DNA from 3 places in the Conyzicola nivalis genome. Region 1 is predicted to be linked to each of the others. Evidence: predicted binding sites of a transcription regulator. Region 1 holds the regulator's gene; each other region holds the start of a gene.

Evidence for each region. The regulator HrcA, encoded in region 1, represses chaperone genes, less so after heat shock. The targets are predictions, from matches to a motif close to TTNGCACTCGNNNNNNNCGAGTGCNAA.
Region 2: groES (co-chaperone GroES) is a predicted target of HrcA. The motif match lies at 1,103-1,129, and genes of this name have one in related genera.
Region 3: groL (chaperonin GroEL) is a predicted target of HrcA. The motif match lies at 1,072-1,098, and genes of this name have one in related genera.

Annotation. Positions count from the first base shown of each region.
Region 1 covers NZ_BMGB01000001.1:1,114,508-1,116,775, forward strand. Annotated here, with positions in the region: gene dnaJ (molecular chaperone DnaJ) at 1-704, opposite strand, end outside; gene hrcA (heat-inducible transcriptional repressor HrcA) at 743-1,765, opposite strand; gene IEV96_RS05410 (DUF4870 domain-containing protein) at 1,945-2,268, shown strand, end outside.
Region 2 covers NZ_BMGB01000002.1:150,590-152,857, reverse strand. Annotated here, with positions in the region: gene rarD (EamA family transporter RarD) at 1-579, opposite strand, end outside; gene groES (co-chaperone GroES) at 731-1,027, opposite strand; gene IEV96_RS14210 (THUMP-like domain-containing protein) at 1,279-2,268, shown strand, end outside.
Region 3 covers NZ_BMGB01000002.1:352,710-354,977, forward strand. Annotated here, with positions in the region: gene IEV96_RS15200 (LytR C-terminal domain-containing protein) at 1-562, shown strand, start outside; gene IEV96_RS15205 (cold-shock protein) at 742-948, shown strand; gene groL (chaperonin GroEL) at 1,140-2,268, shown strand, end outside.

The DNA of each region.
Region 1 (2,268 bases):
CCGATCTCGCCCTGGTTCGGCAGCTGCAGGCGCAGGCCGGTGTCGACTCCGGCGGGGATGTCGACGGTCATCTTGCGGGTCGCACGGACGCGGCCCTGGCCGGCGCAGGTGGGGCACGGGCTCGGGATGACGGTGCCGTAGCCGCGGCAGGTGCCGCACGGGCTGGACGTCATGATGTTGCCGAGCAGGCTGCGCACGGCGCGCTGGATCTGGCCGGAGCCGTGGCAGATGTCGCAGACGACGGCGCGGGTGCCGGGGGCGCAGCAGGTGCCCTCGCAGGTGTCGCAGAGGATTGCGGTGTTGACCTCGAGGTCGCGTTTGGTGCCGAAGATGACCTCGTCGAGGTCGACCTCGACGCGCAGCAGGGCGTCGCCGCCTCGCTCCTTGCGCGAACGCGGTGCGGCGCCGCTTCCTCCGCCGCCGGGTGCACCCCCGCCGAAGAAGGTGTCGAAGATGTCGCTGAAGCCGCCGAAGCCCTGAGCCCCTCCGCCGAACCCGGCGCTGCCGCCCTGGTCGTATTCCTGGCGCTGCCGCGGGTCGCTGAGCACGTCGTAGGCGTGCGTCACCGACTTGAAGCGGTCGGACGCACTCGGTTCCGGGTTCACGTCGGGGTGGAACTCGCGCGCGAGCTTCCGGTAGGCCTTCTTGATTTCTTCGGGCGAGGCGCTCTTGTCGACGCCGAGTACTTCGTAGTGGTCAGCCACAGTTAGTTGTCAATCCTCACGGTGTTCGTTCCCGGCGGTTATTCGTCGCCGAGCAGTCTGGTCAGGTAGCGGGCGACTGCTCGCACCGCCGCCATGTTGTTCGAGTAGTCCATGCGGGTCGGCCCGAGCACGCCCAGTCGGGCGATGCCGCCGCCCGACGACGTGTAGCCGCTCGAGAGCACCGAAGTCTGGCCGAGGCCGAACTCCGCGTTCTCGCGACCGATGGTCACGGCCACGCCGTGGTGGTCGCCGTCGACCTCGCCGAAGAGTTTGAGCAGCGTCACCTGCTCTTCGATCGCCTCGAGCACCGGGAAGATGCTGCCGTCGAAGTCGTCTTCGGTGCGCACGAGGTTCGCGGCACCGGCCATGAGCAGCCGGTCTTGACGGTTCTCGAGGGTCTGGCCGATGAGCGTGCGCGCCACCTGGGCGACGATGTCCCGGCGGTCAGGGGCAAAGTGCGCCCCGATGGTCGTGAGTTTCTCCGCGGCATCCGAAAGGGGCAGTCCGCCGAGGTTGGCATTGAGCTTGCTGCGCAGTTCGCCGAGGAAGACGTCGTCGATGTCGGATGACACGTCGACGAGTTTTTGCTCGACCCGGCCGGTATCGGTGATGAACACGGTCATGAGCCGGCGCGGCGCGAGCGGCACGATCTCGATGTGGCGCACGCGCGACCTCGTGAGCGTGGGGTACTGCACGAGAGCGACCTGGTGCGTCAGCTGCGACAGGAGGCGGACAGTGCGGGCGAGCACGTCGTCGAGATCGATCGACTCGCCGAGGAAGGTCTCGATCGCCTGGCGCTGGGCGCTGCTGAGCGGCCGCAGGTCGGCGAGCTGGTCGACGAACACGCGGTAGCCCTTGTCGGTGGGCACGCGGCCCGACGACGTGTGCGGGGCGACGATGAGCTCTTCTTCTTCGAGCAGGGCCATGTCGTTGCGGATGGTCGCGGCCGAGACGCCGAAGGCGTGCCGCTCGACGATGGACTTCGAGCCGACGGGCTCGCGGGATGCGACGTAGTCCTGCACGATCACGCGGAGGACTTCGAGGCTGCGGTCGGACACCATCTCACCACCGCCCTTCGCTTCGCCCACTGGCACTCGATCAACCTGACTGCCAATTGTAACTCGGTGCGTCGGGGAAGGAGGTTTGCGCGCGCGGTTCGTACACGCTACGTTGTGCAGTGTTAGCGCCGACCCCCGAACGGGGGGCGCTCCACGCCACCCGAAAGGCCTCCCCCGCAGTGATGTCCGACGTTTCACCCCACCCCCGCGCCCGGGCGTTCTCCACGACGGACGACAAGACGTGGGCGACGGTGGCCCACCTGGGCGGCGTGCTGTGGTTCGCGCCCTCGCTCGTGATCTATCTGATGACGCGCGCCCGCCCCTCCCTCGCCCGGCAGGAATCGAAGGAAGCGCTGAACTGGCAGATCACCTTCACCGCGTTGTACGCCGTGGTGATGACCGTCGAGGCGTTCATCGCCGCGCTGCTGTCGCTCACCCCGGTGGCGCTGATGCTGCCGGTCCTCGCGGTGCTGCCGACCGCCCTCTACGTCGTCAACGCCGCCCTG
Region 2 (2,268 bases), on a different contig from region 1:
GACGACGAGCATCACGGTGGCGGGGATCGTGAGCCAAGCGGTCTCGATCGTGAGCCCGCTCACCGCGTCCACCCGCCCGCCGACCTGCTTCTTCACGAGGCCGTAGAAGCCGAACGAGAACGCCAGGGCGAGCGCGATGAAGGGGAACTGCCCGTAGTTGAGGGCCAGGATGAGCACGGCGACCACGGTCACGCCGATCGCCACCCACTGCAGCGGCCGCAGCCGTTCGCGCAGGACGATGACCCCGAGCAGCACGGTCACGATCGGGTTGGTGAAGTAGCCGAGGGCGGCCTCGACGACGTGGCCGCTGAGGGTCGCGTACACGTAGACGAGCCAGTTGACCAGGATGAGCAGGCCGGCCCCGCCGAGGATGAGCGTGGTGCGGCGGTCGCGGACGATGACCATGAGCGCCGGCCAGCCGCGGGTGACCGTGAGCAGCAAGACGCAGAAGATGAGGGAGAGCACGATGCGCCAGGCGACGATCTCGAACGCCGTCGCCGGGCGGAGCAGCAGGAAGAAGAGGGGAAGCACGCCCCAGAGCGCGTAGGCGGCGATACCGAAGAGCAGGCCGCGGCCCATGGGCAGGCCGTCGCTCGGCGAGGCTGTGGACGTGGGGACGGTGACGGCTGGTGGCACGTCGTCCACCCTATCGGCGCGTGGAACGACGGAACGCCCGGTGGCTGGGCCACCGGGCGTTCCGGGTAGTACTGGTGTTGCCTGTGTTCGCTGACTAGCGGACGACGACCGCGAGCACGTCGCGAGCGGAGAGCACGAGGAGGTCTTCTCCGCCGTACTTCACCTCGGTTCCGCCGTACTTGGAGTAGATGACCTTGTCGCCGACGGCGATGTCGAGGGGGATGCGGTTGCCGTTGTCGTCGATGCGGCCGGGGCCGACGGCGACAACTTCGCCCTCCTGGGGCTTTTCCTTGGCGGTGTCAGGAATGACGAGCCCGGAGGCGGTCGTCGTTTCTGCTTCGACCTGCTTGATCACGATGCGATCCTCGAGCGGCTTGATGGAGACCGACACAGTTGACCTCTTCTTTCTAAATTCTTGGGTTGGCACTTTCGATGTGAGAGTGCCAAAGCAACTATACGTCGGATGCTGGCACTCGATCAATCCGAGTGCCAATCGCCGAAACATCCGCCCCTCTCCCGCCTGCCAAATGAAGGAGATTTCGCACCGTAGGGCCGCGCATCCGCGCCGATGTGTGACTCGACACCGGTTTCTCCTTCATTTGGCAGGTCTGGGCACGCGCGAGGGGCTGGGAGAATGGGGCCATGGACGCCACCGAGTTTCGCGAGCTGATGTCGACCGAGGGGCTCGGGCTGCTCGACTCGCTGCCGCCGTTCGACTCCCAGGCCGATGTGGTGCGCACCGTCGCGACACTGCGCAAGGCGGGGCACTCCCCCGGTCTCGTCGCGGCCGTGCTCAGCCAGTCGAAGCTGCGGGCGCGCGCGGTCGCCAAGTTCGGGCCGTTCGCCGAGCGGATGCTGTTCACCGAGGCGGGTCTCGAGCAGGCCACCCGGCTGAAGGTCGCCGCGCTGCACGCCGGCCGGTTCCGCGACGCCGGCGTGACGCGCGTCGCCGACCTGGGCTGCGGAATCGGCGCTGACGCCCTCGCCCTCGCGGCGATCGACATCCGGGTGACCGGCGTCGAACGCGACGAGGTCACCGCGGCGATCGCCGCCTACAACCTGGCACCGTTCGGCAACGCGACGATCGAACACGCGGATGCCACGGCTGTCGATCTCGACGGGTTCGAGGGCGTCTACCTCGATCCCGCCCGGCGCAACGACGCCCGGCGCCTCGCGGATCCCGCCGACTGGTCGCCCTCGCTCGATTTCGCTTTTGCGATCGGCGAGCGACTGCCTACGGGTGTCAAGCTCGGGCCCGGCATCGACCGCGACCTGATTCCCGCGGGGGTCGAGGCGCAGTGGGTGTCGGTGGACCGCGACGTGGTGGAGCTCGGCGTGTGGTTCGGCGCCGCCGCGCGTCCCGGCGTCGGCCGCTCGGCCCTGGTGATCGGCGACCACGGCACCGCCGAACTCACCGCCCCGGCCGACAGCCCCGACGTCGAGCTCGGCGAACTGGGCGAATACCTCTACGAGCCCGACGGGGCGGTGATCAGGGCGCGCCTCATCGGCGACCTCGCGCGAGGCATCGACGCCCGAATGATCAGCGATCAGATCGCCTACCTGAGCACCGACGCGGCGGTGGAGACGCCGTTCGCCGTCGGATTCCGCATCACCGAGACGCTTCCCCTCGAC
Region 3 (2,268 bases), on a different contig from region 1:
CCCGAAAGACCGGTTCGACGACCTGCCCAAAGACCTCGTGCGAGTCGGTGCCCACCGTGCGCCCCGCAAGCGCGGCGGCGGTTGGGTCGGGTTCGCGTGGGCGGCGCTGGCCACCCTGGTCCTCGTGGTCGGCGGTTTCTACGTTGTGACCCTTATCGACGACAGCGTGCGTTTCGAGATCCCCGGCTTCCCACAGGCGGACGAGACGAGCAGCTCGCCCGAAGACGAGTCGACCCCGACGGCGCTGCCGCTCACCGATCCCGCGACGATCGACCCCGCGCGCGCCATCACGATCACGGTGCTCAACGGAACTCCCGTCGTCGGGCAGCAGACCGTGGTCAGCGACACGCTGACCGCCGCGGGCTGGCCGATCGGAAGCGCCACGACGGCGTCGACGAGCGATATCGAAGAGACGATCGTTTACTACAGCAACCCCGCCGACGAGGACATCGCGCGCGGGCTCGTCTCCACTCTCGGTGTCGGCGACGTGAAGGAGAGCACCGCGTTCCTCGGCGCCCCCGTCACGATCGTGCTCGGCTCGGACTACACCCCCGCCGGCTGACGGCACCGGGCCGAACAGTGGCCCCGTGTCATCCAGTGTTACGAACGTGTTTAATCCTTGAGTATTAGGCCGATTACGCCGCAAACCCCCTGTTGGAGCGCGCTGCCGCTCACTACGCTCTGGGATGTCCGTACCGCGACTGGTGCGGATACCACCGAACACGCACCAAGGAGCAACACATGGCGAACGGAACCGTGAAGTGGTTCAACGCTGAAAAGGGTTACGGTTTCATCACTGTCGAGGGCGGGAGCCAGGACGTGTTCGTCCACTACTCCGCCATCGACATGGGGGGTTACAAGGTACTCGAAGAGGGTCAGAGCGTGACCTTCGAAATCGGCACGGGCAGCAAGGGCCCTCAGGCAGAATCGGTGCGGCTCGCGCAGTAGCGTCCGACCGATTTCGTGACAATGGCCCGTCGAAGGCGGGCCATTGTTGTGCGCGGTGCGCGTAATCGCCCGGCAAGCCTTCGCCTTTCTTGCACTCACCTTGGGCGAGTGCTAATTTTGTCTCTGGCACTCGCATGCCCCGAGTGCTAAAGAATTCGGTAGGCAAACGTCCGGAAAGGACGAGAACACACATGGCAAAAATCATTGCTTTCAACGAGGAGGCCCGTCGCGGCCTCGAGCGTGGCCTGAACATCCTGGCCGACGCCGTCAAGGTCACGCTCGGCCCGCGCGGTCGCAACGTGGTGCTTGAGAAGAAGTGGGGCGCCCCCACCATCACGAACGATGGTGTGTCGATTGCCAAGGAAATCGAGCTGGACGACCCCTACGAGAAGATCGGCGCAGAGCTGGTCAAAGAGGTAGCCAAGAAGACGGATGACGTCGCAGGCGACGGAACGACCACCTCGGTCGTTCTCGCTCAGGCCCTCGTTCGCGAAGGACTTCGCAACGTCGCAGCCGGTGCCGACCCGATCAGCCTCAAGCGCGGCATCGAGAAGGCGACCTCCGCGGTCATCGAGGCGCTCATCGCCTCCGCCAAGGAGATCGAGACCAAGGAAGAGATCGCGGCCACCGCGTCCATCTCCGCCGGCGACCCCGAGATCGGCGCACTGATCGCCGAGGCCATCGACAAGGTCGGCAAGGAAGGCGTCGTCACCGTCGAGGAGTCGAACACCTTCGGCACCGAGCTCGAGCTGACCGAGGGCATGCGCTTCGACAAGGGTTACCTCTCGGCATACTTCGTCACCGACCCCGAGCGCCAGGAAGCGGTCTTCGAGGACCCCTACATCCTCATCGTCAACGGCAAGATCTCGAACATCAAGGACCTGCTGCCGATCGTCGACAAGGTCATCCAGTCGGGCAAGCAGCTGCTGATCATTGCCGAGGACGTCGACGGCGAAGCGCTCGCGACCCTCGTCGTGAACAAGATCCGTGGCATCTTCAAGTCGGTCGCCGTCAAGGCTCCCGGCTTCGGTGACCGTCGCAAGGCGCAGCTGCAGGACATCGCCATCCTCACCGGTGGCCAGGTCATCTCCGAGGAGGTCGGTCTCAAGCTCGAGAACGCGACCCTCGACCTGCTCGGCCGCGCCCGCAAGGTCGTCATCACCAAGGACGAGACCACGATCATCGAGGGCACCGGCGACGCCGACGCCATCGCCGGTCGCGTCAAGCAGATCCGCGCCGAGATCGAGAACACCGACTCCGACTACGACCGCGAGAAGCTGCAGGAGCGCCTGGCCAAGCTGGCCGGCGGCGTTGCAGTCA